DNA from 4 places in the Massilia varians genome. Region 3 is predicted to be linked to each of the others. Evidence: predicted binding sites of a transcription regulator. Region 3 holds the regulator's gene; each other region holds the start of a gene.
The links. Region 3 encodes sigma-54, which starts transcription at its own class of promoters, with help from an activator protein. Its sites were predicted from a motif close to TGGCANGNAANCTGCTTT; they were not measured.
Positions count from the first base shown of each region.

Region 1: prpB (methylisocitrate lyase) is a predicted target of sigma-54. The motif match lies at 3,734-3,751, and genes of this name have one in related genera.
Region 2: MasN3_RS05140 (TorF family putative porin) is a predicted target of sigma-54. The motif match lies at 4,738-4,755, and genes of this name have one in related genera.
Region 4: MasN3_RS23690 (nidogen-like domain-containing protein) is a predicted target of sigma-54. The motif match lies at 3,573-3,590, and genes of this name have one in related genera.

Region 1 covers NZ_AP026966.1:1,952,408-1,959,584, reverse strand. Annotated here, with positions in the region: gene acnD (Fe/S-dependent 2-methylisocitrate dehydratase AcnD) at 1-1,597, opposite strand, end outside; gene prpC (bifunctional 2-methylcitrate synthase/citrate synthase) at 1,616-2,776, opposite strand; gene prpB (methylisocitrate lyase) at 2,800-3,690, opposite strand; gene MasN3_RS08920 (cation acetate symporter) at 3,894-5,555, opposite strand; gene MasN3_RS08915 (DUF485 domain-containing protein) at 5,552-5,890, opposite strand; gene prpR (propionate catabolism operon regulatory protein PrpR) at 6,052-7,177, shown strand, end outside.
Region 2 covers NZ_AP026966.1:1,110,394-1,117,570, forward strand. Annotated here, with positions in the region: gene MasN3_RS05120 (MFS transporter) at 1-999, opposite strand, end outside; gene MasN3_RS05125 (hypothetical protein) at 1,210-1,710, shown strand; gene MasN3_RS05130 (adenosylcobalamin-dependent ribonucleoside-diphosphate reductase) at 1,731-4,196, opposite strand; partial or broken gene MasN3_RS05135 (accessory factor UbiK family protein) at 4,339-4,566, opposite strand; gene MasN3_RS05140 (TorF family putative porin) at 4,853-5,581, shown strand; gene glnK (P-II family nitrogen regulator) at 5,613-5,951, shown strand; gene amt (ammonium transporter) at 5,963-7,177, shown strand, end outside.
Region 3 covers NZ_AP026966.1:824,830-832,006, reverse strand. Annotated here, with positions in the region: gene rapZ (RNase adapter RapZ) at 1-79, shown strand, start outside; gene MasN3_RS03840 (enoyl-CoA hydratase/isomerase family protein) at 211-1,296, opposite strand; gene hpf (ribosome hibernation-promoting factor, HPF/YfiA family) at 1,449-1,802, opposite strand; gene MasN3_RS03830 (RNA polymerase factor sigma-54) at 1,861-3,336, opposite strand; gene lptB (LPS export ABC transporter ATP-binding protein) at 3,351-4,124, opposite strand; gene lptA (lipopolysaccharide transport periplasmic protein LptA) at 4,145-4,702, opposite strand; gene lptC (LPS export ABC transporter periplasmic protein LptC) at 4,738-5,340, opposite strand; gene MasN3_RS03810 (KdsC family phosphatase) at 5,369-5,911, opposite strand; gene MasN3_RS03805 (KpsF/GutQ family sugar-phosphate isomerase) at 5,911-6,933, opposite strand; gene MasN3_RS03800 (monovalent cation:proton antiporter family protein) at 7,021-7,177, shown strand, end outside.
Region 4 covers NZ_AP026966.1:5,259,651-5,266,827, forward strand. Annotated here, with positions in the region: gene MasN3_RS23685 (TonB-dependent receptor) at 1-2,721, shown strand, start outside; gene MasN3_RS23690 (nidogen-like domain-containing protein) at 2,801-3,538, opposite strand; gene MasN3_RS23695 (OmpW/AlkL family protein) at 3,738-4,421, opposite strand; gene MasN3_RS23700 (SGNH/GDSL hydrolase family protein) at 4,491-5,858, opposite strand; gene MasN3_RS23705 (L-threonylcarbamoyladenylate synthase) at 6,100-7,143, opposite strand; gene MasN3_RS23710 (5-(carboxyamino)imidazole ribonucleotide synthase) at 7,146-7,177, opposite strand, start outside.

The DNA.
Region 1 (7,177 bases), 1.1 Mb from region 3:
CGGCGATCGCGTAAGCCACCACCAGCGGCGGCGAAGCCAGGAAGGCCTGCTTGGCGTAGGGGTGGATGCGGCCGTCGAAGTTGCGGTTGCCCGACAGGACGGCGGTCGCGTACAGGTCGCGCTCGATGATCTCCTGCTGGATCGTCGGCTCGAGCGCGCCGCTCATGCCATTGCAGGTGGTGCAGGCAAAGGCGACCACGCCGAAGCCCAGCTTTTCCAGCTCGGGCATCAGGCCGGCTTCTTCCAGGTACAGGGCCACGGCCTTGGAACCCGGCGCGAGCGAACTCTTGACCCAGGGCTTGCGGACCAGTCCCGCGCGGTTGGCGTTGCGGGCAATCAGGCCGGCCGCGATCATGTTGCGCGGGTTGTTGGTGTTGGTGCAGCTGGTGATCGCCGCGATGATCACGGCGCCATCCGGCATCAGGCCGGCTTCGTTTTCCACCTTGCCGGCAATGCCGCGCTCGGCCAGTTCCGAGGTCGGCACGCGCTTGTGGGGGTTCGACGGACCGGCGATGTTGCGCACCACCGAGGACAGGTCGAACGAGAGCACGCGCTCGTACTGGGCGTTCGTCAAGCTGTCGGCCCACAGGCCGGCTTGCTTGGCATAGCTTTCCACCAGCTGCACGGTCTCTTCCTCGCGGCCGGTCAGGCGCAGGTACTTGATGGTCTGCTCGTCGATGTAGAACATCGCGGCGGTGGCGCCGAATTCGGGCGCCATGTTCGAGATGGTGGCGCGGTCGCCCAGGGTCAGGCTCGCGGCGCCTTCGCCGTAGAACTCGAGGTAGCTTGATACCACCTTCGCCTTGCGCAGGAACTCGGTCAGCGCCAGCACGATGTCGGTGGCGGTGATGCCGGGCTGCGCTTTGCCGGTCAGCTCGACGCCGACGATGTCCGGCAGGCGCATGTACGAGGCACGGCCCAGCATGACGCTCTCCGCTTCCAGGCCGCCCACGCCGATGGCGATCACGCCCAGGGCATCGACCATCGGGGTGTGCGAATCGGTGCCGACCAGGGTGTCCGGATAGGCCACGCCCTTCTCGCTCTGGATCACGGGCGACATGCGCTCGAGGTTGATCTGGTGCAGGATGCCGTTGCCCGGCGGGATCACGTCGACGTTCTGGAAGGCCTTCTTGGTCCACTCGATGAAGTGGAAGCGGTCCTCGTTGCGGCGGTCCTCGATGGCGCGGTTCTTGGCGAAGGCGTCCGGGTCGAAGCCGCCGCACTCGACGGCCAGCGAGTGGTCCACCACCAGCTGGGTCGGCACCACCGGATTGACCAGGGCCGGGTCGCCGCCCTGCCCTGCGATGGCGTCGCGCAGGCCGGCCAGGTCGACCAGGGCGGTCTGGCCCAGGATGTCGTGGCAGACCACGCGCGCCGGGAACCAGGGGAAGTCGAGGTCGCGCTTGCGCTCGATGATCTGCTTGAGGCTGTCGGTCATGCTGGCCGGGTCGCAGCGGCGCACCAGGTTCTCGGCCAGCACGCGCGAGGTATAGGGCAGCGTGTCATAGGCGCCGGGCTGGATGGCCTCGACCGCGGCGCGCGTGTCGAAGTAGTCCAGCGAGGTGCCCGGGAGGGGTTTGCGGTGATTGGTGTTCATGATTCGTCGTTCGGTCACTTACTTGCGATCGGCGATCGGCACGAACTGCAGGTCTTCCGGACCCACGTAGTTCGCGCTCGGGCGGATGATCTTGTTGTCGATACGCTGCTCGATGATGTGCGCGGCCCAGCCGGAGGTGCGCGAGATCACGAACAGCGGCGTGAACATGGCGGTCGGCACGCCCATCATGTGGTAAGAGACGGCCGAGAACCAGTCCAGGTTCGGGAACATTTTCTTGACTTCCCACATCACCGATTCCAGGCGCTCGGCGATGTCGAACATCTTCATCGAGCCGGCTTCCTGCGACAGGGTGCGCGCCACTTCCTTGATCACCACGTTGCGCGGGTCGCTGATGGTGTACACCGGGTGGCCGAAGCCGATCACGACTTCCTTGTTGGCGACGCGGTTGCGGATGTCGGCTTCGGCCTCGTCGGCGTTCTCGTAGCGCTTCTGGATGTCCAGGGCCACTTCGTTGGCGCCGCCGTGCTTCGGTCCGCGCAGCGCGCCGATCGCGCCGGTGATGGCCGAGTGGATGTCCGAGCCGGTGCCGGCGATCACGCGCGAGGTGAAGGTCGAGGCGTTGAATTCGTGCTCGGCGTACAGGATCAGCGAGGTGTGCATCGCGCGCACCCAGGACTCGCGCGGCTTTTCGCCATGCAGCAGGTGCAGGAAGTGGCCGCCGATCGAATCGTCGTCGGTCTCGACCTCGATGCGGCGGCCGCTATGGCTGAAGTGGTACCAGTACAGCAGCATGGACCCGAAGGAGGCCATCAGGCGGTCGGCGATGTCGCGCGCGCCCGGGATGTTGTGGTCGTCCTTTTCCGGCAGGGTGCAGCCCAGCACCGACACGCCGCTGCGCATCACGTCCATCGGATGGGCGGCGGCCGGCAGCGCTTCCAGCGCGCTCTTGACCGCCTGCGGCAGGCCGCGCAGCGATTTCAGCTTGGCCTTGTAGCCCTTCAGTTCGGCACTGGTGGGCAGCTTGCCGTGCACCAGCAGGTAGGCGATCTCTTCGAATTCGCAGGTGGTGGCGACGTCCAGGATGTCGTAGCCGCGGTAGTGCAGATCGTTGCCGCTCTTGCCGACCGAGCACAGCGCGGTATTGCCGGCGGCGACGCCGGACAGGGCCACCGATTTCTTCGGCTTGAACGTTGGGGTCTCGTTGTTCTGGGTGCTCATGCTTAGGCTCTCCTGATAGCGAATTATTTGGTCTTCTTCTGGGCGAACAGCGCGTCCAGTTTCTGTTCGTAGCTGTGGTAGTCGATGCGGTCGTACAGTTCGGCGCGGGTCTGCATGGTGTCGAGCACGTTCTTCTGGGTGCCGTCGCGGCGGATCGCGTTGTAGACGTTCTCGGCCGCCTTGTTCATGGCGCGGAAGGCCGACAGCGGGTACAGGGCGATGCCGACGCCGGCGCTGCGCAGCTCGTCCAGCGTGAACAGCGGGGTCGCGCCGAACTCGGTGATGTTGGCCAGCACCGGCACCTTCACGGCATCGGCGAACTGTTTATACATCTCGAGGCTGGTCATGGCTTCGGGGAAGATCATGTCGGCGCCGGCTTCCACGCAGGCAACGGCGCGCTCGATGGCGGCGTCCAGGCCTTCCACAGCCAGTGCGTCGGTGCGCGCCATGATGACGAACTGCTCGTCGGTACGGGCGTCGGCGGCCGCCTTCACGCGGTCGACCATCTCGTCCTTGCTGACGATTTCCTTGCCCGGACGGTGGCCGCAGCGCTTGGCGCCGACCTGGTCCTCGATGTGGCAGGCGGCGGCGCCGGCCTTGATGAGCGAGCGCACGGTGCGCGCGACGTTGAAGGCCGAGGCGCCGAAACCGGTGTCGATGTCGACCAGCAATGGCAGGTCGCACACGTCGGTGATGCGGCGCACGTCGATCAGGACATCTTCCAGGCTCGAGATGCCGAGGTCCGGCAGGCCCAGGGAACCGGCGGCGACGCCGCCTCCCGACAGGTAGATGGCGCGGTAGCCGGCACGCTTGGCCAGCAGCGCGTGGTTGGCGTTGATGGCGCCGATGACCTGCAGCGGGGATTCTTCCTGGACGGCCTGGCGGAACGCGGCGCCGGCGGAGTAGTGGCTCATGCTGAAGCTTTCGAATGGAGGGTTGATCGGATATGTCCTTCTTAATGCAATTGGTGTGCCAGCGCGGCTTTGCTTGAAAATCAAGGACTTGGCGCGTCCACCTCCTCTCACATGTTTCAGTGAAACGAAACGTGAAACACCAATGAAACATTGTAGCAACAAAAAAACCCCGCCGCAGCGGGGTTTGGTTCGGGCGTAGGCGCTTAGTGTGCGCTTGCCGCGGCCGCACCGATACCGGTTTCCGAACGCACTTCCTGCGCTTCGAAGCCGGCCTTGTCGATCGCGGCGCGCGGGCTCTTGTCGGTCACCGAGAAGAACCAGATGCCGAAGAAGCCGACCGCCATCGAGAAGATCGCCGGCGAGGTATAGGGGAAGATCGCCGTGGCGTTGCCCAGCACGTCGACCCACACCGACTTCGACACCAGGGTCAGCACGACCGCCGTCGCCAGGCCCAGGAAGCCGCCGACGGTGGCGCCGCGGGTGGTGCAATCCTTCCACAGCACCGACATGAACAGCACCGGGAAGTTGGCCGAGGCCGCGATCGCGAAGGCCAGCGACACCATGAAGGCGACGTTCTGCTTTTCGAACGCGATCCCGAGCAGCACTGCGATCACGCCCAGCGCGATGGTGGTGATCTTCGAGACCTTCAGTTCGTCGGCGCTGTTGGCCTTGCCTTTCTTGAACACGGTGGCGTACAGGTCGTGCGACACCGCCGAGGCGCCCGACAGGGTCAGGCCGGCCACCACCGCCAGGATGGTCGCGAAGGCCACTGCCGAGATGAAGCCCAGGAAGATATCGCCGCCCACGGCATTGGCCAGGTGCACCGCCGCCATGTTGTTGCCGCCGAGGAGCTTGCCGGCCGCATCCTTGAAGGCCGGGTTGGTACCGACCAGCACGATCGCGCCGAAGCCGATGATGAAGGTCAGGATGTAGAAGTAGCCGATCCAGGTGGTGGCCCACAGCACCGACTTGCGCGCCTCCTTCGCGCTCGGGACGGTGAAGAAGCGCATCAGGATGTGCGGCAGGCCGGCGGTGCCGAACATCAGCGCCATGCCGAAGGAGATCGCCGAGATCGGGTCTTTCAGGAAGGTGCCCGGGCCCATGATGGAATCGCCCTTGGCGTGCACTTCGGTGGCGGCCGAGAACAGCTGTTCCGGGCTGAAGTTGTACTGCGCCAGCACCGCGAAGGCCATGTAGGAAGCGCCCGACAGCAGCAGCACCGCCTTGATGATCTGCACCCAGGTGGTCGCGGTCATGCCGCCGAACAGCACGTAGACCATCATCAGGACGCCGACGATGACGACGGCGATCCAGTATTCCAGGCCGAACAGCAGCTTGATCAGTTGGCCGGCGCCGACCATCTGCGCGATCAGGTAGAAGGCCACCACCACCAGGGTGCCGGAGGCCGCGAACACGCGGATCGGCTTCTGGTGGAAGCGGTAGGCGGCCACGTCGGCGAAGGTGTAGCGGCCCAGGTTGCGCAGGCGCTCGGCCATCAGGAAAGTGATGACCGGCCAGCCGACCAGGAAGCCGATCGCGTAGATCAGGCCGTCGAAGCCGTCCAGGAACACGGCGGCGGAAATGCCGAGGAAGCTTGCCGCCGACATGAAGTCGCCGGCGATCGCCAGGCCGTTCTGGAAGCCGGAAATGCCGCCGCCGGCGGTGTAGAAGTCGGAGGCCGAGCGGGTCTTGGCGGCGGCCCACTTGGTGATGAACAGGGTCAGCACCACGAAGATCGCGAACATGCTGATCGCGGTCCAGTTGGTGGCCTGCTTGGTGGCCTGGCCGAGGTCGGGCGCGGCCAGGGCGGCGCCGCCGGCAAGCAGCAGCGCCGGCGCGAGGACGAGACGGTGCAGGGTCTTCATGCCGCCACCTTCTTTCCACCGCCGTTGCCGCCGGCCACGTTGGCCTTGATGGCCTCGGTCAGCTGGTCGTACTCGCTGTTGGCGCGGCGCACGTAGATGGCGGTGACCACGACGGTGAACAGGATCACGAACAGGCCCAGGGGGATGCCCCAGGTCATGACGCCGGCGCCGATGCGGCTGCCCATGAATTCCTTGTCGAAGGCGCAGAGCAGGGTGAAGCCGTAGTACACGACCATCATGCTCCAGGTGAGCATCCAGCCGAAGCGCGAACGCTTCGTGACCAGCTTGCGATAGTTGGGGTCGGCTTTGACCCGCCGAACGATGTCTTGATCCACTTGTGTCTCCTGTTATCTATTCTGGTGATGCCTGGTATTCAGGCCTGGATCCAATCCTACGGGTGTGCCCTTACCTCATTCTTACGCTGGCTTACGCGTAACTGACAGCGGCCGGCCCCGCAAGTTCAAGGCTGGCGCATGGAATCGGCTACACTTGCCGCATGAGTTCATCCACACGCAGCCACGGCGAGGGCGGCGACAAGCCGGTCATCTGGACCGTGTCGGTGTCGCGTCTGTCCGACCTGTTCCGCGACATCACCCTCGAATACGACCACCTGGCGACGATCGAGCCGGTCCACCTCGGCTTCGACGAAGCCGCGCGCAGGCTGCGCGAGCGCCTCGCGACCGAGCGCTGCGACGTGGTGATCGCCGCCGGTTCGAACGCCGCCTACCTCAAGGGCCGGATCTCGGTGCCGGTGGTGGTGGCCAAGGCCAGCGGCTTCGACGTGATGCAGGCCCTGGCGCGCGCCCGCCGCGTCTCCAGCCGCATCGGCGTGATTACCTACCAGGCGCCGCTGCGCGAACTGGCCGAGTTCGCCGACACCTTCGGCATCGCGATCGCCCAGCGCACCTACGTGACCGAGGAAGACGCGCGCGCCTCCCTCAACGAACTCAAGGCGCTTGGGGTCGAGGTGATCGTCGGCGCCGGCTTGATCACCGACCTGGCCGAGGAAGCGGGTTTGCCCGCCGTGTTCCTGTACTCGGCCGCCTCGATCCGCCAGGCCTTCGACGACGCGCTCGAAATGGCGCGCCTGACCCGCCTGGAAGCGAGCCGCGGCCGCCGCATCGCCGGCGCGGACGCACGCCGCGCGCGGCGCGGCCTGCACGACCTGCGCGGCGAATCGCAGGCGATGGAACGCCTGCGCCAGACCGTGGTGCTGTACGCGCGCTCGCCGGCCACGGTGCTGATCCAGGGCGAGACCGGCAGCGGCAAGGAACTGGTGGCGCAGGCCATCCACCGCGAGGGCCCGGCGCGCGCCGCCAACCGTCCTTTCGTGGCGGTGAACTGCGGCGCGATCGCGGAATCGCTGCTGGAGTCCGAACTGTTCGGCCACGAGGAAGGCGCCTTCACCGGCGCGCGCCGCGGCGGCCATGCCGGCCTGTTCGAAGCGGCCAACGGCGGCACCCTGTTCCTCGACGAGATCGGCGAAATGCCGCTCGGCCTGCAGACGCGCCTGCTGCGCGTGCTCGAAGAGCGCGAAGTGATGCGCGTGGGCGGCACCCGGCCGGTGCCGGTCGAACTGCGCGTGATCAGCGCCACCCACTGCGACCTGGAAGCGCGCGTGC
Region 2 (7,177 bases), 290 kb from region 3:
CACCGTGACCGAGAGGGTCTGGTGGGCGAAACCCGCAAGGCTGAGCAGGGCAATCGCCGCAAAAGCGTCGTCCACGAAGCCGACGAAGGCCACCCCCATCATCATGATCGCTCTCAGGGTGAAGGCGCCGCGCCGCGCGTCGATCAGGCGCACGCCGCGCTTTTGCAGCCACAGCACCACCGCGGGGCCGAACAGGCAGCCCAGGTCGGCCGCGAGGAAGGGCAGCCAGGCGAACATGGCGATCTGCTTCAGGTCGAAGCCGCGCACCGTGGTCAGGTACAAGGGCACCCAGAAGGACAGCGTGCCCCAGGCCGGGTCGGCGAGGAAGCGCGGCAGCGCAATGCCCCAGAAGTTGCGCTGCCTGAGGATGCTGGAGACGGAAGGGCGCTTGCCGTCGCCTTCCAGGTGCCGCTCCTGGCCCGCGGCGATGTGCCGTGCCTCGTCGCTGGACAGGCGGCGGTGACGCGCCGGCGCATCGTACAGGAGCAGCCAGATCGCCACCCACACCAGGCCGAGCGCCCCGGTGATCACGAAGGCGGATTGCCAGTTGTAGTGCAGGATGGCCCATACCACCAGCGGCGGCGCCAGCATCGAGCCGAACGAGGCGCCGATGTTGTAGATGCCGCCGGCCATGCCGCGCTCTTTCGCCGGGAACCATTCGGACACCGCCTTCATCCCGGCCGGATTGGCCGAGCCTTCCGCCAGTCCCAGCAAGCCGCGCAGCACCGCCAGCATCTGCCAGTTGGTGGCGAAACCGTGCAGCATGCAGATGATCGACCAGGCCACCGCGAACATCGCATAGCCGAACTTCAGACCGATCACGTCCAGCACATAGCCGCATAAGGGCTGCAGCATGATCGCGCCCAGGAAGGCCGCCGTGATGTACGAATACTCGGCGGTGCTGATGTCCAGTTCCTGCAGCACGATGGGCGCGGCCACGGCCAGCGAGCTGCGGGTGAGGTAGTTGATGACCGCCCCCAGCATGACCAGGCCGATCATCCACCAGCGCAGTCCCTTGATCTTCCGAATGAAAATGTTTGCGCAACCATTATGTTGGGCTGCCAACCATATAACATTATTTAAGCTAAATGTTAGCGCAAACTTCCCAGTGTGCGGGGCCGGGAATCGATTCCGTGCGCATGGCATTTGCCGGAACGGCAGGGGCGGCTTATGCTCGTCCTGCCATCATTCATCAACAACGGAGACGGCATGAAAAAACTGGTCGGTATCGTGGCCTTGACCTTGGCCGGGAGCTGCGCCGCGGCGCAGCAGGACACGACGGGTGCCACGCGCGAGTCGGCAGTCGCCTACTGGACCTCGGGCTACATTGGCGCGGAGCTGGTCGGTGCCGGCTGCCTGCTCCCGACACTGCCGGACGTGCAGCCAGGGCTGGCGGGGCAGCGCCCCGCTGCCCTCAAGGCCATCGCGACATGGAAGGATTGCCACCGCCGCCTGATGGGGGCGCTGGCACCGGAGACGGCCCACAAGGCCATTCCGGCCGAGCTGCTCGCCTCCATGACGTCGGCCGAACGCGAGGCGGCGCTACGCCATGTCGCCGCGGTGCACGGGAAGCTCGCCGATGCGCTCCAAGCGGATGCCGCCAGGACGATCGCGGCCCAGCAGGCCTGGGTGGAGGCGAGCCAGCGCAATCACGACGGCTATGCCGAGCACCTCGATGCGACACGCGATCGCTATGCCCAGCGGCGCTAGGATGCGCTGGAACGCATCCCTCAGCCGCATTCCCCCACGTAGTGGCACTCGTCGCAGCGGGTGCAGCCGTCCACCTTGCGCAGCGCGCGCGCGCCGCATTCCGGGCATTTCGCGCCGCTGACCGTGGGCAGGGCGCCCGAGCTGGTCGGCGGCTGCGGTTCGGCCTCCAGCGCCGCGCCCCCGCCGCGTTCGGCGAAGCGCCGCGCCAGTTCCGGCACCGGCACCTGGTTGCCCCAGGCATCCAGGAAGCCGCGCCGGATCAGCACGCGCTGCAGCATGAAGGCGATCGCCGCCACTTCCGAGTCGTGGTAGACCGGCACCTGGGTGCCGTCCTCGCGGGTGAGATGGCCGCAGCGCACCGGGCCCTTTTCCCAGACCACGTCGCGCATGTCGGCCAGCGCCCGCGCGATCGGCCCGCCGGCGCGTGCCACCATCGACAGCAGGCGCATCGAGGCCGTGATCCATTGCTGGCCGCCGGTACGCTGGTTCGAGGGCATGAAGAATTCGAAGGGGCGCTCGACCGTCACCTTGCGGCCTTCGTGCACGCCGTCGGCGCGGATGAAGCTGACGGTGAGGTAGGCGGTCTTGCGGCCTTCCTGGGTCGCGTATTCGATCTTCGAGGTCACCGATTCCAGTTCGCCCAGCGGGCGCCGCTCGAAGCGCTTCTGCAGCGGGTCCTGGTCCGGCAGGGCGGCCTGTGGCGCCTGCGGCGCCGCCGACAGCACACTGCCCAGCACCGTGTTCGGCCGGTAGGTCGCCAGCCCCTTCAGGCCCGCCTGCCAGGCCTGGCTGTACAGGTCGCGGAAATCCTCGAAGGGGTAGTCTTCCGGCACGTTGACGGTTTTCGAGATCGCGGTGTCCACGAAAGGCTGGACCGCCTGCACCATGCGCAGGTGGTCCAGCGCGCGCATCTCGAGCGCCGTCACGAAAGCGGGCGGCAGCGAGGCCATGTCGTGCCCCATCTGGCGGTACAGGCGCCAGGCATGGTCTTCCACCTCGTAGCTGCGCATAGCCCCGTCCGGCATGCGCTTCTTGCGCTGGTAGGTCCAGGAGTAGGGCGGCTCGATGCCGTTCGAGGCATTGTCGGCGAAGGCCAGCGAGATGGTGCCGGTCGGCGCGATCGACAGCAGGTGCGAATTGCGGATGCCGTAGCTGCGGATCGCGTCGCGCAGCCAGTCGGGCAGGCGTTCGACGAACTGGCCGTCCAGGTACTGCTCCGCGTCGAACAGCGGAAAAGCGCCTTTCTCGCGCGCCAGCGCGACCGAGGTCGCGTAGGCGGCGTCGCGCAGCGTCTCGGCGATGCGCGCCGCCATGGCGCGGCCTTCGTCGGAATCGTAGCGCAGGCCCAGCATGACCAGGGCGCTGCCCAGTCCCAGGAAGCCGAGGCCGATGCGGCGCTTGGCTTGTGACTCGGCGGCCTGCTGCGGCAGCGGCCACTCGGTCGCGTCCAGCACCAGGTCGAGCATGCGCACGCCGACCGAGGCCACCTCGCACATGCGCTCGAAATCGAATTGCGGCTCGGCGCCGAACGGGTCGAGCACGAAGGCGGTGAGGTTGACCGAGCCGAGGTCGCAGCAGCCGTAGCCCGGCAGCGGCTGCTCGCCGCAGGGGTTGGTGGCGCGCAGCTCTTCCGCGTACCAGAGGTTGTTCTCGTCGTTCATGCGGTCGACGAACAGCACGCCCGGCTCGGCGTGGTCGTAGGTGGAAGCGATGATTTTGTCCCACAGTTCGCGCGCCGCGACCTGCCGGTAGACCCAGAGCCCGTCTTCGCGGCGGTAGGCGCCGGCCATGTCTTCGTCGCCCGGTTCGGCGCGGTGCACCAGTTCGAACAGCGCGTCGCCTTCCACCGCGTGCATGAAGGCGTCGGTCACGCCGACCGAGATGTTGAAGTTGGTGAGCCCGCCTTGATCCTTGGCGGCGATGAAGCGTTCGATGTCGGGATGGTCGATGCGCAGCACGCCCATCTGGGCGCCGCGCCGGGCGCCGGCCGACTCCACCGTGCGGCAGGAGGCGTCGAACACTTCCATGTACGAGACCGGCCCCGAGGCGCGCGAGCGGGTGCCGTGGACCTTGCTGCCCATCGGGCGGATCGCGCTGAAGTCGTAGCCCACGCCGCCGCCGCGGCGCATGGTTTCCGCCGCCTCGGACAGTGCGGTGTAGATGCCGGGTAGACCGTCCTCGCTGCCGGAGATGGAGTCGCCCACCGGCTGGACGAAGCAGTTGATGAGGGTGGCCTGCAGACCCAGGCCGGCGGCCGAGTTGATGCGCCCGGCCGGAACGAAGCCCTGTTCCTGGGCCCACAGGAAGCGCGCTTCGAGTTCTTCGCGCAGGTGCTCCGGTTCGAGCGCCGCCAGGGCGCGCGCCACGCGCCGGCGCACGTCGAGGATGCTGCTTTCCTCACCCTTGGCGTATTTCTCGCGCAGGACGTCGAGCGAGACCTCCTGCGGCGCCATCGCAGCGCCTGCCGGCTGGTCGAGCGCGTTCATGGCGCTGGGGTCAGGGCTTGTCGAGGATTACGTGCGGCGCGGACGGATCGGTGGCGCCGGGGAGGGCGTCGCCGGCAGCCGGCGTGGAGGCGGCCGGCGTGGCCGCCGCCGTCGTGCTGCCGGGGCCGCCCTGGGCGGCCAGGCGCGCTTCCAGTTCCACCACGCGCAGCTCGAGCGCCTCGAGCTTGGCACGGGTCTTGGCCAGCACCTGGGCCTGGATGTCGAACTCTTCGCGGGTGACCAGGTCGAGCTTCGAGAAGCCCTGGGTCATCATCGCCTTGACGTTTTTCTCGATGTCCTTGGCCGGCGAGCTTTCCAGCGCCTGGTTGATCTTGCCCTGGATGTCATTGAAGAAGCTGTTCATGTCCATTTCCTTTCAGTCGGATCGCACTGCACCACGACAGTGCAATGCACTCCGCTTTTGGTGCGCCGCGCCGCGGCACCTGCCGGGCGCTGGGGTTTCGCCGGTTATTCGAATCGCAAATGGGGCGGATGGCTGAGAAAACAAGCATTCCGGCACCGTTTCGATGGTTTTTTGAGCTGGCACACATCCTGCTAAAGAGTGGACAGGCGTGTAGCAATCCAGATTGTAAACCGCAACGGCCCGCGTCACGGTTCAGCCGTCGAACGCAGCTGTTGAAAATAAGGGGAATGTCATGAAGTGCAACACCATTGCAGCCGCAGCAAGCTGGGCCATGCTGGCCCTGTCGAGTGTTCCTGCGTTTGCCCAAGAAGCGGAGCACCAGGTCAGCTACAACGCCGCCATCACCAGCGACTACCGTTACCGCGGCCTGTCGCAAACCCGCTTGGATCCGGCGCTGCAGGGCGGCGTCGACTACGTGCACGGCCCGACCGGCCTGTACGTGGGCACCTGGCTGTCCACCATCAAATGGACCAAGGACCTCGGCGGCGACGGCGACATCGAATGGGACGTCTACGGCGGCAAGCGCGGCATGCTGAGCGAGAACCTCAGCTATGACGTCGGCGGCCTGTACTACTGGTATCCGTCCAACGACCTCAGCCCGCGTGCCAACACCTTCGAGCTGTATGCGCGACTGGGCTTCGGTCCGGCCTACGTCAAGTACTCGCACTCGACCACCAACCTGTTCGGCACCGCCAACAGCAAGCGCAGCGGCTACCTCGACCTGGGCGCCGACATCGACGTCCACGACGGCTACATGCTGAACCTGCATGCCGGGCGCCAGGAAGTGAACAACAACAGCATGTATTCGTACACCGACTACAAGGTGGGCCTGAGCAAGGACTTCGGCCTGGCCACCGTCTCGCTGGCCTGGATTAAAGGCAATACCAAGGCCTACCGCAGCCCGGAAGGCGAGAACCTGGGCAAGTCCTCGGCCGTGCTGACCGTGTCCAAAACTTTCTGAAACGCATTTTGAACGAGACAGAGGTATCACCATGAAAATGATTACCGCCATCATCAAGCCCTTCAAGCTGGACGAAGTCCGCGAAGCGCTGTCGGAGATTAACGTCCAGGGCATGACCGTCACCGAAGTGAAGGGCTTCGGGCGCCAGAAAGGCCACACCGAGCTGTACCGCGGCGCCGAGTACGTGGTCGACTTCCTTCCGAAGATCAAGATCGAAGCGGCGGTCGACGACGCCGTGCTCGAGCAGGTGATCGACGCCATCTCGGGCGCCGCCCGCACCGGCAAGATCGGCGACGGCAAGATCTTCGTGGCCGACCTCAACCAGGTCATCCGTATCCGTACCGGCGAGACCGGCAACGACGCACTCTAAGGGGAAGCCGAATGAAGCATACCGTTACCAAAGTCCTCGCCGGCGCAGCTGCCGCCGCCTTGGCGCTGCCGGCGCTCGCCGCGCCCACCGTCAACAAGGGCGACACCGCCTGGATGTTCGTCGCCACGCTCCTGGTGATCATGATGTCGATCCCGGGCCTGGCGCTGTTCTACGGCGGCCTGGTGCGCGCCAAGAACATGCTGTCGGTGTTGATGCAGGTTTTCATGGTGTTTTCCTTGATCATCGTCCTGTGGTGCCTGTACGGCTACTCGCTCGCCTTCACCCAGGGCAACGCCTTCATCGGCGGCTTCGACCGGGTATTCCTGAACGGGATCTACGACGCCGCGGCCGGCACCTTCAGCCAGGCCGCCACCTTCAGCAAGGAGACCATGATCCCCGAGTTCATCTTCGTGGCCTTCCAGGGCACCTTCGCCGCCATCACCTGCGGCCTGATCGTCGGCGCCTTCGCCGAGCGCGTGCGCTTCTCGGCGGTGCTGCTGTTCATGGTGATCTGGTTCACCTTCGGCTACCTGCCGGTGGCCCACATGGTCTGGTTCTGGGCCGGTCCGGATGCGATTTCCGATGCCGCCAGCCTGGCGAGCGTCACCGCGAATGCCGGCTTCCTGTGGCAGCACGGCGCGCTCGACTTCGCCGGCGGCACCGTGGTGCATATCAACGCAGCGGTGGCCGGCCTGGTCGGCGCGTATGTGATCGGCAAGCGCATCGGCCTGGGCCGCGAGTCGATGGCCCCGCACTCGCTGACCATGACCATGATCGGCGCCTCGCTGCTGTGGGTGGGCTGGTTCGGCTTCAACGCCGGCTCGGCGCTGGAAGCGGGCGACGTGGCCGCGCTGGCCTTCATCAACACCCTGCTGGCAACCGCCGCGGCGGCCGTGTCGTGGATGTTCGGCGAGTGGGCCTTCAAGCGCAAGCCTTCGCTGCTGGGCGCGGTGTCGGGCGCGGTCTCGGGCCTGGTGGCGATCACCCCGGGCGCCGGCTTCGTCGGTCCGATGGGCGCGCTGGTGATGGGCCTGCTGGCCGGCGTGGTCTGCCTGTGGGGCGTGACCGGCCTGAAGCGCCTGCTGGGCGCCGACGACTCGCTCGACGTGTTCGGCGTGCACGGCGTGGGCGGCATCCTGGGCGCGCTGCTGACCGGCGTGTTCGCGGCGCCGCAGCTGGGCGGGCAGGGCGTCTGGGACTACGTCGCCAACAAGGCCTCGCCCGAC
Region 3 (7,177 bases):
AAGGCTGGGGGCCTACTTCGGGCAGACCGAACGGGTCATCATTCGTCACCGCGAGCAGCCGACCCACGCGGCTGTTTAATTTGTCGCGATAAGGTAGGGTGGACGGCTTCGCCGGCCGCGCGTGCAAACAGTCCTTGATCTGCAGCGCAGCGTCAATTCATCGGTGAGTTGAACGCGCGGTCGGCAGAGCCGACCACCCCACGAGAAACGTCAAGCTAAATGCCGCAGCGGGTGCGCGTAATCCGGCCACACCGGCTCGAAGAAGCGCGCCACCATTTCCGGCGTCACGTCCTCCAGCGCCGGCGGATTCCACTTCGGCTGGTTGTCCTTGTCGATCACCAGCGCCCGCACGCCTTCCAGCACTTCGCCGTGCTCGAAATTGCGGCGCACCAGGTTGCGCTCCATGCGCAGGCATTCCGCCACGCCCAGCGAGGCGCCGCGCTGCAGGAGTTCGTGGGTCACGCACATCATCAGGGGCGAGCGCTGGCGCATCGCCTTGAGCGCCTTCTGCGCGAACGGGTTCTCGTCGCGCCCCAGCGAGGCCATGATCATGCCCACCGAGGCCGCGCCGAAGTGCGCGTCGATCACGCCGCGCTGCGCCTGCAGTTCGCTCGCGCCCAGCTGGCCCGCGAATTGCGCCGCATAGGCGCGGATCGCCGCCGGCAGCTGCGCGCCGGGAGTCGAGTCGATCAGCGCCTGCAATCCACCGAGCTCCGCGCCCGGCACGAACACGTCGGCCAGGCCCACGTAGAGCGCATCGGCCGCGCCGATGGTCAGTCCGGTCAGGCCCAGGTACTGGCCCAGCTGGCCCGGCGCATGCGACAGGAAGTGGCTGCCGCCGACGTCCGGGAACAGGCCGATGTTCACCTCGGGCATGGCCATCTTGGTGCGGTCGGTCACGATGCGCAGGCCGCAGCCTGGTCCGCCCTGGGCGATGCCCATGCCGCCGCCCATCACCACGCCGTCCATCACCGCGATGTACGGCTTCGGATAGAAATGAATCAGGTGGTTCAGTGCGTATTCTTCGGTGAAGAAGTCTTCCAGCAGCGCGCTGCCGCCCATCGGGCCGACCTGGCCCATCTCGTGGAAGAAGCGGATGTCGCCGCCCGCGCACAAGGCCTTCTCGCTGCTGCTGGTGATGACCACCGCGTCGATGCCCGCGTCATCCTTCCATTGCAGCAGGATGGCGCTCAGGGCGCGCACCATGTCAAGCGAGAGAGAGTTCAGGGCTTTCGGCCGGTCGAGCGTGATGACGCCGGTGCGGTTGGCAGCGCGGGTCAGGACGGTATCGGTCATGATGGTCTTCTGTGGTCGAAAAGACATGCATTCTACAGAACATTTGTACAAATACGGAAGCAAGAAAAAGTAACAGGTATTGTACAAAAGCAAAAAGGGCGTCCCCTCAGACGCCCTTGCTGTTGTGCTACAGCTGGTTCGCAAACGGTGCGTTACGCAGCGGCGGCTTCTCCGTTGTCCGGAAGGCGCTTGTGCGCCACGTGGTTATGATTTTGCAGCATGGATTTGTGTTTCAGAACCTGCCTGTCCAGCCTGTCCATCAACGTGTCGATGGCCGCATACATATCCTGGGCCGCACTCGCCACGTGCAGAATTTTTCCCGATACCTGTAGGTTGATCTCGGCCTTTTGCCGTTTTTCTTTTTCAGTGAGGTTATCGATGGCGAGGAACACGTGGGTGTCGATCACGTGGTCGAAATGGCGGGTGATGCGCTCGAGCTTATTCTGAACGTATTCACGGATGGCGGGGGTGACTTCGAGATGGTGGCCGCTGATTGTGAGGTTCATACACACTCCTTTGGGAAGGTGCCCTGCCCGCGCCACAAGGTGAGAGTGGGCAGGTGCTTTACAGGGATTTGCGGAGGCTGACGGGCGGAATCTTGAGCGCTTCGCGGTATTTGGCAACCGTCCGGCGCGCAATGACCATACCTTGTTCCCCGAGCATCTCCGCGATCTTGCTGTCGGATAGAGGATTCCTAGGGTCTTCTGCTCCTGTCAATTGCGCAATAAGCGCGCGGATCGCCGTCGAGGAGGCTTCTCCCCCCGCTTCGGTGGCGACGTGGCTTCCGAAGAAGTACTTCAACTCAAACATGCCGTGCGGGGTCAGCATGTATTTCTGCGTGGTTACACGTGAAATCGTGCTCTCGTGTAGGCCTAGTGTATCAGCTATCTCACGCAAAACAAGAGGGCGCATGGCAACCGCGCCGTGGCTGAAAAAGTTGCGCTGGCGCTCGACGATTGCCTCGGCCACACGCAGGATCGTGTCGAAGCGCTGGCGCATGTTCTTGATCAGCCACTTGGCTTCCTGCAGTTGCGCGCCCATCTGGCTTTCGCTCCTGCCCTGCTTGAGCAGGTTGGCGTACAGGCTGTTCACGCGCAGCTTCGGCATGACTTCCGGGTTCAGCGTTACCTGCCAGCCGTTCTTGGCGCGGCGCACGATCACGTCCGGCACCACGTAGTCCGATACGCCCGAGGAGAAGGCCGCGCCGGGATGCGGATTGCATTGGCGGACCACGGCCTGCACCTCGCGCAGGTCTTCGTCGTCGCAGTCGAGCGCCTTTTTCAGCTTGGTGTATTCGCGCTGGGCGAACCAGCTCAGATAGCCTTCGACGATTTTCAGGGCGAGGCGCCGCGTCACCAGGGGAACGCCCGGCATGCGGCGGATCTGCAGGGCCAGGCATTCGGCCGCGCTGCGCGCGCCCACGCCCACCGGGTCCAGGCTCTGCACCAGCGCCAGCGCGCAGCGCAGTTCGTCCATCTCGATCTCGAGTTCCTGCGGCAGGCGTGCATGGATCTCGTCGAGCGGCTCTTCCAGGTAGCCGTTGTCGTCGAGCGCATCGATCACCAGCTCGGCCAGCGCGCGGTCGCGCATGCCGCAGGCGCTCAGGCGGATCTGCTCGGCCAGGTGCTCGCGCAGCGTGATGCCGTCGGCTTCCAGCTGCGGGCGGCCGTCTTCGTCGTCGCCGCTGCGCGCCCCGCCGCCTTCACCACCCCAGTCCATCTCGGCATCGCCGCGCTCGCCGTTGCCCTCGCCATCGGCGCCCTCGTGCTCGGCCTTCGCGCCCTCCTGCGCCACCGAATCCGGCGGGGCGGGCGGCGCTTCGCCATTGGCCGGCGCGGTATTGATCGCGCCGTCCGCCAGCAGCCGCACCGAGCGGTCGAGCGGATCGTCGAGCCGTTCGAGCAGCGGGTTGTCGTGCAGGATCTGCTCGATCTCCTGGTGCAGTTCGAGCGTGGAAAGCTGCAGCAGGCGGATCGACTGCTGCAGCTGCGGCGTGAGCGCCAGGTGCTGCGACGTGCGTAACTGGAGAGACTGTTTCATGCCCGATGCTCTGATTACATCCTGAAGTGCTCGCCGAGGTACACGCGCCGCACGGATTCGTCGGCGATGATGTCGTCAGGGCGGCCCGAGGCCAGCACCGCTCCCTGGTTGATGATGTAGGCGCGGTCGCAGATGCCGAGCGTCTCGCGCACGTTGTGGTCGGTGATCAGGACGCCGATGTTGCGTTCCTTCAGGAAGCGCACGATGCGCTGGATCTCGATCACCGCGATCGGGTCGACGCCGGCGAAGGGCTCGTCGAGCAGCACGAAGCGCGGATTGGTCGCGAGCGCGCGCGCGATCTCGACGCGGCGCCGCTCGCCGCCCGACAGCGACAACGCCGGGTTCTCGCGCAGCTTCTCGATCTGCAGTTCGGCCAGCAGGGTGTCGAGGCGCTCGTTGATCTGGTCCTTGCCCAGTGGCTTGCCGTCCTCGTTGCGTTGCAGCTCCAGCACGGCGCGGATGTTCTCCTCCACCGTCAGCTTGCGAAACACCGAGGCTTCCTGCGGCAGGTAGGACAGGCCCAGCACCGCACGGCGGTGGATCGGCAGGCTCGAGATGTCGGTGCCGTTGATGTCGATGGTGCCGGCATCCGACGGCACCAGGCCGACGATCATGTAGAAGGAAGTGGTCTTGCCGGCGCCGTTGGGGCCGAGCAGGCCCACCACTTCGCCGCACTCCACCTGCAGCGATACGTCGCGCACCACCAGGCGCTTGCCGTAGCTCTTTTGCAGGCCTTTGACGATCAGGGTACTGCAGCCGTCGACCGCGGTCGCCGCTTCCGCGTTCATGCCTGCGCTCATGGCTGCCGTCATTGCTTGGCACCTTCGGCGGGCGCCGCGGTACGGCGCGGCGCGATGATCAGGGTGCCGCGGCCGCCGCCGACCTTGCTCTGGCCGGTGGGATCGTTGCGCACCTGCGCGACTTCGCGGCGGTTGTCGTAGGAGATGAACGGGCCCTTGATCTCGTTGGCCAAGCGGCCGTTCTCCAGCTCGCGCACTTCGGCGTTGTTGAACAGCTTGACCAGTTCGGCGCGCTCGTCGTATTCGATGCGCTGGGCCTGGCCCTCGACCCACAGGTTGGGACCGCCGTCGCGCTTCTGGCGGAAAGTCGCCAGCTTGCCGTTGTTGGCGGTCAGGGTCACGCTCATGTAGCCCTCCGGCGTTTCCTTCACCAGGGCGCGGTCGGACTTCAGCACCAGGGTGCCGCGCGTGAGCACGACGTTGCCGGTCAGGATGCGGGTCTGGGTGACCTCGTCGACGTCGAGGGAATCGAAGTTGATCACGGCCTGCTTGAGCGAATCGGCACGCTCGGCCGAGGCGCCGAAGGCGGCCAGGCTGAGGAATACGGCAGCGATGATTTTTTTCATGTTCTTGCTTTGTCCTGGGTTGACGCGGCGCGGCGCTACTGCCGCTGCGCGCGTGGCGGATAGACGATCTGGCCGCGGCTGGCCAGGTGCAGCTTCTGGGTCGCGTTGTTGGCCACCATGCCGGTGCCGGTCACGGTGGCGGCCCCCAGCTGCATTTCGATCGCTTGGTCTGTCTTGAGGATTTCTTCGTCGGGCAGCACGGTCAGCGCCTGCGTCTGCACGCGCAGCGCTTCGCTGGTGGGCGTGGCCGGGCGCTGGATGTCGACGTTGCCGAGCAGTTCGACGCGATGTTCTTCATGGTAAAGCTCGGCGCGGTTGGCGACGATGGTCATGCGCGGGCGGCCGGGCGTGATGCCCTGCATCACCGGCGCCTCGACCTGGGACACGTCGCCCACTGGCGTATGCGCCAGGCGCTTGCCCGACACCACGTAGCTCGGCTTGCCCTGTTCCGTCATGCGTACGAAGGAGAAGTTCTCGACGATGTAGTCCGGCTCGTCCCCTGGTCCGCCGAGGCGGGCGTCACCACCCTCGCCTTCCATCACCTGCACCAGCCAGAAGCTGCCGAAGGCGCAGAAGGTCGCGATCATCATGATCGTCAGCAGCTTCCAGCGGTGGGCGGTGCGCTTGTAGGTGACCATGTCGTGTCCCGTGTCCGATATCGCCGTATTAAGCGAAATACGGCGCCAGCGCCTGTTCGTAGGTGCCCTGCGCGCGCATGACGAGGTCGCAGACCTCACGCACGGCGCCACGGCCGCCCGCGTTCTTGGTAACGTAGTGCGCGCGGTGCTGCACTTCCGGGTGGCCCGACGGCACGGTGACGGCGAAGCCGACGCGGGTAAACAGCGGCAGGTCGATCACGTCGTCGCCGATGTAACCGCATTCCTCCGGCGTCACGCCCGTTGCTTGCAGCAATTCTGCGAAGCCGACGCGCTTGTCGTGGATGCCCTGGTAGACGTGCGAGATGCCCAGGTCGCTAGCGCGCTTGACCACGATCGGCGACTTGCGCGCGCTGATGATGGCGGTCTTGACGCCGGTCTTGTTCAGCAGCTGGATGCCGAGGCCGTCGAGCACGTAGAAGGTCTTGGTGACTTCGCCGTCCGGGCCATAGGTGAGGCTGCCGTCGGTCAGCACGCCGTCGACGTCGAAGATCATCACTTTGACGCGCGCGGCGCGCTGCATGAATTCGGTTGCAGTGATCAAACCACTCATCAGATCACCTTGGCGCGGGTCAGGTCGTGGATGTGGAGCGCGCCGACCAGGCGACCGTCCTGATCGACGACCAGCATCTGGTTGATGCGGAATTCTTCCATGACGGCGACGGCATCCACCGCCAGCTGTTCCGGATGGACGCGGCGCGGGTTGGCGTGCATCACGTCGCGGATGCTGATGTTCGAAAAATCGGTCACGCGCTCGATCAGGCGGCGCAGGTCGCCGTCGGTGAAGACGCCGACCGGACGCTGCTGCTCGTCGACGACGGCGGTCATGCCCATGCCCTTCTGGCTGATTTCCAGCAGCGCGCGCGTGAGCGGCGTATCAGGCGATACGCTTGGCACCGCGTCGCCGCTGCGCATCACGTCGCGCACGTGGGTCAGGAGACGGCGGCCGAGGGCGCCGCCCGGGTGCGACATGGCGAAATCTTCCTCGCGGAAGCCGCGCGCATCCAGCAGCGCCACGGCCAGCGCATCGCCCATGGCCAGGGTGACGGTGGTGCTGGTGGTCGGGGCGAGATTCAGGGTGCAGGCTTCCTTGGCCACCGAGATGTCGAGGTGGATCTCGGACAGCTTGGCCAGGCGCGAGTGCGGCTTGCCGGTCATCGAGATGACGGGCGTGCCCATGCGCTTGATGGCCGGCAGGATCTCGAGCAGCTCGGACGATTCGCCGGAATTCGAGATGGCGATGAACACGTCGTGCGTGGTCACCATGCCCAGGTCGCCGTGGGCGGCTTCGCCCGGGTGCACGAACATGGCCGGGGTGCCGGTCGAGGCCAGGGTGGCGGCAATCTTGCGGCCGATGTGGCCGGATTTGCCCATGCCGGAGACGACCACGCGGCCGGTGCAGCCGTACAGCAGCTGGACTGCGCGCACGAAACTGTCGTCGTCGCCGAGGCGCGCATGCAGGGCGCGGATCGCGTCGGCTTCGATGGCGAGGGTCTCGCGGCCCAGCTCCAGTACACGGCGGGCCTGGTCCGCGTCAAAACTTTTCAGCATTATTTTTTCATCGGTTAAACTCATAGTGGCAGTATATCCGAATTGGATAAGCAAAAAACTTGCCAGTCGTAACAAACCACTACAACGATAACGAAAAAACAACTGTGGAAGATGCATTCCGGACTTGAACTGACCCTGCTTTTGCTGGGCTGTGCCGTGCTGGGCGTGGTCGCCTTCCGGATGCTGCACCTGCCGCCGATGCTGGGCTATCTGGCCGTCGGCGTCTTGATCGGCCCCCATGCGCTGGCCCTTGCGGAAGACAGTCCCG
Region 4 (7,177 bases), 1.1 Mb from region 3:
GAAGACATGGGCAAGTTCCCGGACACGAACCTAGCCGAGTCGCTGCAGCGCGTGCCAGGCGTGGTGATCGACCGTGACGCCGGCGAAGGCCGCAACATCACGGTGCGCGGACTGGGCCAGGACTTCACCCGCGTGCGCATCAACGGCATCGAGGGCCTGGCCACCACCGGCGGCACCGACAGCTCGGGCGGCACCAACCGCGGCCGCGGCTTCGACTTCAACGTGTTCGCCTCCGAACTGTTCAGCTCCCTTACGGTGCGCAAGAGTTCTTCGGCCGACGTCGACGAAGGCTCGCTCGGCGCCACCGTCGACCTGCAGACCCTGCGCCCCTTCGACCTGAAGGGCTTCAACGCCACCATCGCGGCCAAGGGCAAGTACAATGACGGCTCCGAGAAGATCGACCCGCGCGTGGCCTTCATGCTGTCGAACACCTTCATGGACCGTACCCTCGGCGTGCTGGTCTCGGGTGCCTTTTCCAAGCGCCGCGTGCTGGAAGAAGGCTTTAGCACGGTGCGCTGGGATAACGGCCCCTCGTCGGGCGGCTGGTGCGCGCCGCAAGGCGTCGCCGCCAACCCGGCCAACTCCACCGCCACCACCTGCGGCCCCGCGGCCCAGGGTGTGCCGCGCCTGCCGGCCTCCAGCGCCGCCACGCAGGCCTACAACGCCGCCAGCAGCGCCGGCAACTTCCACCCGCGCCTGCCCCGCTATGGCCGCCTGACCCACGACCAGGACCGCCTCGGCCTGACCGCCTCGGTGCAGTGGCGCCCGCAGCGCGGCACCCTGCTCACCTTCGACATGCTGTACTCGAAACTGGATGCGACGCGCCAGGAAGACTTCCTGCAGGCGATCTCGTTCAGCCGCAGCGCCGCCCAGGGCGGCAAGCCGCAGATGAGCGTGGTCGAAGCGCAGTACGCGCCGAACGGCGCGCTCCTGTATGGCCGCTACAACGGCGTGGACATCCGTTCGGAATCGCGCTTCGATGAACTGAACACCACCTTCAGCCAGCCGACCCTGACGCTGGAACACAAGATCAGCGACACCTGGAGCATGAGCGCCAAGCTCGGCCGCGCGAACTCGAAGTTCCGCAATCCGGTGCAGACCACGGTCACGCTGGACGCGCTGAACGTGAACGGCTACACCATCGACTTCCGCGGCAACGAGCGCCTGCCGGCGATCAGCTATCCCTTCGATCCGATGGCCGCCAACGGCGCGCTGGGCATCCTCGGCGTGCCGCAGGTCGCCAGCGGCACCCAGCCGAATACGATTGCGAACACCACCACCAGCGAGATCCGCATCCGTCCGCAGGGCGCGACCAACGTCAACGACGTCGGCCAGTTCGACCTGGCCTGGGAAGCCAGCGAGCACCTCACGTTCAAGGGCGGCCTGAACCGCAAGAAGTACGCGTCGGACACCTACGAATTCCGCCGCGTGAACCAGAACGACACGATCTTCGCCCCAGCGGCAGGAACGACCGGCCTTACCACCACCGTCAGCGGCTTCGGCAAGGGCCTCGACATGCCGGCCGGGAACCCGACCGGCTGGGTGATCCCGAACCTGGGCGCCATCGCGGCCGCCTACGACATCTACTGCAACTGCATCAAGGCCGGTCCCGCCGGCGGTCCCGGTGACTTCACCCTGTCTTCGATCACCAACGGCAATGCGCGCGGCAACAACCGCACCGTCACCGAGCGCGACGACGGCTTCTACCTGATGGGCGAGTTCAAGTACGACCTCTGGGACATTCCCGTGCGCGGCAACGTCGGCGTGCGCCACGTGAAGACCGAACTGGAAGCGATCGGCTACCAGGCTGCCGGCGGCGGCACCGCGGTGAAGGTGAACCACGAGTCCAAGGACACCCTGCCCTCAATGAACATCGCGGCCAACCTGGCCCGCGACTTCATCGTGCGCTTCGGCGCGGCCAAGGTGATGACCCGTCCGCAGCTGGGCTTCCTGTCGCCGGGCGGCACCATCTCGACCACCGGCACGCTGACCATCAACACCGGCAACCCGCTGCTGAAACCCTTCCGCGCCAAGACCTTCGACTCGAGTTTCGAGTACTACTTCGGCAAGAACGCCTTTGTCGGCCTGGGCCTGTTCCAGAAGAACATCGACACCTATATCCAGTCGCTGCGCACCAATGTGGCCTTCCGCGAGACCGGCCTGCCGCTGTCGCTGCTGCCGGCGAACTTCAGCGGCGACGAGCAGTTCCAGGTGACGGCGCCGATCAACACCGATGGCGGCAAGCTGAAGGGCTTCGAGCTGAACTACCAGCAGCCGTTCACCTTCCTGCCAGGCTGGGGCCGCAACTTCGGCACGGTGCTGAACTACACCAGGGTGAGCTCGAAAATCGAGTATGCGGTCTCGCCGACCAGCAGCGAGCGCATCGTCGACGACCTGCTCAACCTGTCGCCGAAGTCCTGGAACGCGACCTTCTACTATGATGACGGCAAGTTCAGCGCGCGCGTCTCCGGCGCCAAGCGCTCGTCCTTCCTGACCCGCGTGCCGGGTCAGAACAACAACGACGTCGAGGGCAAGAACGAGACCTTCAACGTGGACGTGTCGCTCTCGTACAAGTGGAACGAGCAGCTGGAATTCACGCTGGAAGGCGTCAACCTGACCAACGAGCCGAACGACCAGTTCATCAGCCGCGCGCGCAACAGCGTGGTGGTGAACAACGTGACCGGCCGCGAGTTTCTGGCCGGGTTGCGCTACAAGTTCTGATACTTCCTCTCCTGACGGAATCCTTGACAGCCCGCGCTTGCGCGGGCTTTTTCATGCCCGTTTCGAAAAAGATGGAGGCTCAGGCGGCCATGCGGCGCCGTGCCGCCAGGCCGGCGATACCGAGTCCCAGCAGGGCGAGGCTGCCCGGCTCGGGCACGTCGACGGGCGCGCCCGCATTCAGGACGAACTGCCGCGGCGCGGCATTGCTGAGGGTCGTGCCGGGAACGAAGGAAGCGAACGCGACTTCTCCAGGGTTGACCGCCGCCATGCCATCGCCGAAACCGGCCGACACCGCACTGGTATCGCTGATGTCGCCGTAGAAAATGCCGATCTGGCTGGATGCGCCGGCGCTGACCAGCTGGTCGGAGCGCACCAGGATCTGGAAGGTGCTGCGTACGCTATAGTTCTGGCTGTAATGCCCCATCCGTTCCCAGGTGAGCACGATCTCGCCATCGGTCGCGGTATTGGCGTACACATTGGACGCATCGTCGTTGCGCGAATCGAGGTCGGTATAGAACGCGGCGATCATTGGCGCCACGCTCTGGGTGTCCAGGGGCTGGGTCGAGAAGCTGCTCTGGCCTGAGCCAAAGGTGACGTAGCCGTTCGAGCCGACAAACAGGCTGCTGTAGCTCGTGCCGAAGAAGTTGATCGATTGATTGCTGCCGCTAAAGGCGACCGGACCGGCATAGCAATCGTCGCAATTGCTCGGCCCCGTCAGCTGGGTACCGTAGTTGGTGGTGTACAAGCCGGCCTGTGCCGAGGAAATTCCAGCAAGTCCGATGAGGGCGGCGCAAATGACACGTAATGCAATTTTCATGACAATCCCTTTTATGATGGTGACTGACAATCGGTAAGCGATAAACGTGCCAACAATAAATGTTTATTAAAATCAGTTAGTTAACAAAAGTTAATATTTTCGTTTGTAAATTCTTTCGACAGGCGGTAGCGATACGAAAAAGGCCGGCGCGGGCTACATCAGCCACCCGCGCCGGCCTTGAGACACGATAAATCGCTACTTAGAACTTGTAGCCGACAGCCAGGATCACCGACACCGGATCCAATTTCATGTGCTGGGTCTGGCCGGTCGAGAAATGCACGTCGGTGCGCAGGCGGGCCTTGTTGAGGGTGACGTCGGCAAACCATTTCTCGGTGAAGTTCACGGCCATGCCGACCTGGGCAGTGTAAGTGAACTTGTTGTCGATGCTGAAGGTCGTCGGAATACCGCTGCCCGGGTTGGTGATCGCGGTCATCTTGGCCGAGCCGCGTTCCTTCATGAAGTAGGCATAGGTCGCGCCGATGCCCACGAAGGGACGGAAGGTCGCGGTCGGGGCGCCGAAGCGGTATTGCGCGAACAAGGTCGCCGGCAGCGCCTCGACGGTGCCGAGCTGGCCGGTGCCGGCGATGGCGCCCGCGCCATAGATCTTGTGCTTGTAGGGCGTGCCCAGGGCGGTTTCGAGCGAGATGTTATCGGTCAGGCCGTAGGCCAGGACCAGCACCGGCTGGATGTCCCGGTCGACGTCGCCCTTCGAGCCCGGCAGGGCCGGCGCGCCGATGTCGCCGCTTTCCACCTTCGGGGTCAGCTGGTTGAGGCCGACCTTGGCCGTGAGCTGGCCGGCCGACTGGGCCGACGCGGTCGAAGCGCAGGCCAGTGCCGCGGCGACGCCCAGCACCTTGGCGACGCTGTTGAAACGTACTTTCATGTTATCTCCTGATTCTGTGATGGGAGCCCGCCGTCGCGGCGGGCCCTCCGCTATCGTGCAGCCTGTCGATTACAGCCAGCCCTTGACCGCCATTTCCTTGAGGACAAGGCGTGCGATCAGGTTGTTCTCGAACGGCGTCGGGTGGATGTCGTCGGCGAACATGTAGCGGCTGACGTCACCGGCCACGGTATTGCTGTTGGTGCAGATCAGGGACGTGGTGCCCAGGGCGTTCGCGCCGCAGGCCGGGCTGGTGGTGTTGGTCAGGCCGTAGGGCGCCGGATTCTTCACCTGGTCATTGCTGACGCTGTACAGGTCGACGTACAGGATACGGTCGTCGGCGCCGATGCCGCTCTTGAGCTGGGTGTTGAAGGCGTTGACCATGGCGGTGATCAGTTGCTGGATATCGGCAGTGCGGGCCTTGCCGGCCGGGGTGCTAGCGACGTCGGGCAGGTTGGCGACGATCACATATTTGGCGCCCTTGGCCAGGATCTCGTTCTTCACCAGTGCGGCCATCTGCGCGCCGGCCGTGCCGAGGTCCTGGACCAGCTTCGGACCGTTCGCTGCGGCATAGTCGTTGCCGGCCTTGGCGCCGGCGGCGGTCGCATCGGCCTGGGCCTTGGCGACCATCGGGCCGTACACGGCAGGCTGGGCCACGGCGGCGTTGCCCGGCTGGCGCGCGGCGGCGCCGACTGCGACGGCGACGATGGTTTCCGACGTATTGCCCGGACGTGCGCTCTCGGTCATGATGGCCGCGCCGATCGCCTGGGCGGCGGCCTGCGGGTTGGTGGCGCCGGCCGCCAGCTGGGCGGTCAGCGAGGTGGCGAAGGTCTGCGCACCGGCGGCATTGCCGGCGGCGGTGGCCTGGGCCGACAAGGTGCTCAGCGCCATCAGCACGTCATTACCGCCCGACAGGATGGTGACCAGCTCGGTGCCGCTGAACTTGTTGCCGGTGCGGGACAGGTGGTTGGCGACCTGGGTCACCAGCGGCACCGTCATTTCGCCGATGGGCGAGCCGGTGGCCTTGTTGCCCGGGCCGATCGGGTTGGTCACGCGCGAACCACCCTGGGCATAGTTGAAGCAGTTCAGGTTGTTGCTGATCGCTACCGAGAAGCCGCGCGACGCGTCGCCTTCGAGGCCGGTCTGGGCCGCGCAAGGCGCCGGCAGTTTCAGCTCGGCTGCCAGGAATTCGACCCAGATCTTGCCGTTCAGCTCAGGATTCTTGGCGGTGCCGTCGCCGTTGATGGTGAACTTGCCGCCGCCGGCCTGCTTGACCGCGCCCACGGCGTAGGTGCCGACGTCCGACAGGCTGTCGCCGAAGGAGACCTGCTGGGTGAAGCTGAGTTTTTGCGTTTGGTCGCCGCCGCTTGGGCTGGTTCCGCCGCATGCTGCCAGCACCGCTGCCGTGAGCACGGCAAGCGCGAGTTTGGTTTGACGCATTGTGTCTCCTAAATTGGTTTTATTTGAAACGAACGGGCGTGCTATTCGTCTCGTAATAATATGCCAGTGTTCAACTTGCTTGTATAGGAATTGCTTACTCGTACGTCAGTTTTTGGTGACACGTGGCAAACAAATCGGGGGGGCCGATTATAGCCCTGCCGATCAGCCCGCACGAAGCGGTTTTTGAACGCTGTTGTATTGAAGAACGCCCGTATGTACGGGCGCTCTGCTTGACGAGGCCCTAGACAGCAGGGCTATGCGGGGTGGATTGATTCAGCAGGCCGTGGACGATGCCGGTCGAGCCGTGGGCGGCCCGGCGCAGGCGGTCGTTGACGCCCAGCCAGGCGCCGTCCTGGGGCGGCGCTTCGACCAGGATGACATCCGCGCCATGGCCGTCCATCGCACGCAGCGCGGCGTACAGGGCGTGGGCGAAGCCATCCGGCGTGGCCGGCAGGCGCAGCGCGGCATGGGTCGGCGGCATCTCCGAATAGTGGATCAGCGCGACCTTGCGTCCCGCCGCCGCCAGTTCGAGCAGGGTCCGGCGCAAGGTGGCACTGTCCTGCATCGCCACCGGCGTATGCGGCGCGTAGTGCGATTCGAGGGTGCCCGAGGCGCGCGGCGCGGCGACATCGGGGGGGCTCGGCATCTGGTCGATCACCGCGGCGATGGCTTCGGCGCTGATGTGACCCGGACGCAGCAGCACCGGGCCGTGCGTGGCCAGGCGCGACAGGTCGACGATGGTCGATTCGATGCCGACCTGCGATGCGCCGCCGTCCAGCACCATGGCCACCGTGCCGTCCTGGCCGAACTCGTCGCGCACATGCTGGGCCAGGGTCGGGCTGACGGCGCCGAACTTGTTGGCCGACGGCGCCGCCACCCCGCCGCGGCCGCCCTTGAAGGCGCGCAGCAGCGCGATCGCCACCGGGTGCGAAGGGCAGCGCAGGCCGACCGTGTCCTGGCCGCCGCTGACGGCGTCCGGGATGTTCGGCGCGCGCTTGAGGATCATGGTCAGCGGGCCCGGCCAGAAGGCATCGGCCAGCGCCCGGGCCTCGACCGGGATCTCGGCGGCCCAGTAGTCGAGCGGCGCGCCAGGGGCGAGGTGCACGATCACCGGGTGATCCTGCGGTCGGCCCTTGGCGGCGTAGATGGCCGCGACCGCGGCCGGGTTCTCGGCATCGGCGCCGAGGCCGTACACGGTCTCGGTCGGGAAGGCGACCAGCGCGCCGGCTTCCAGTGCGCGTGCGGCAGCCTCGATGGCAGCCTGGTCGATGTTCTCGCTTGCCATCCTTACTCCGGGATGCCGAGGATGGCGCAGGCCT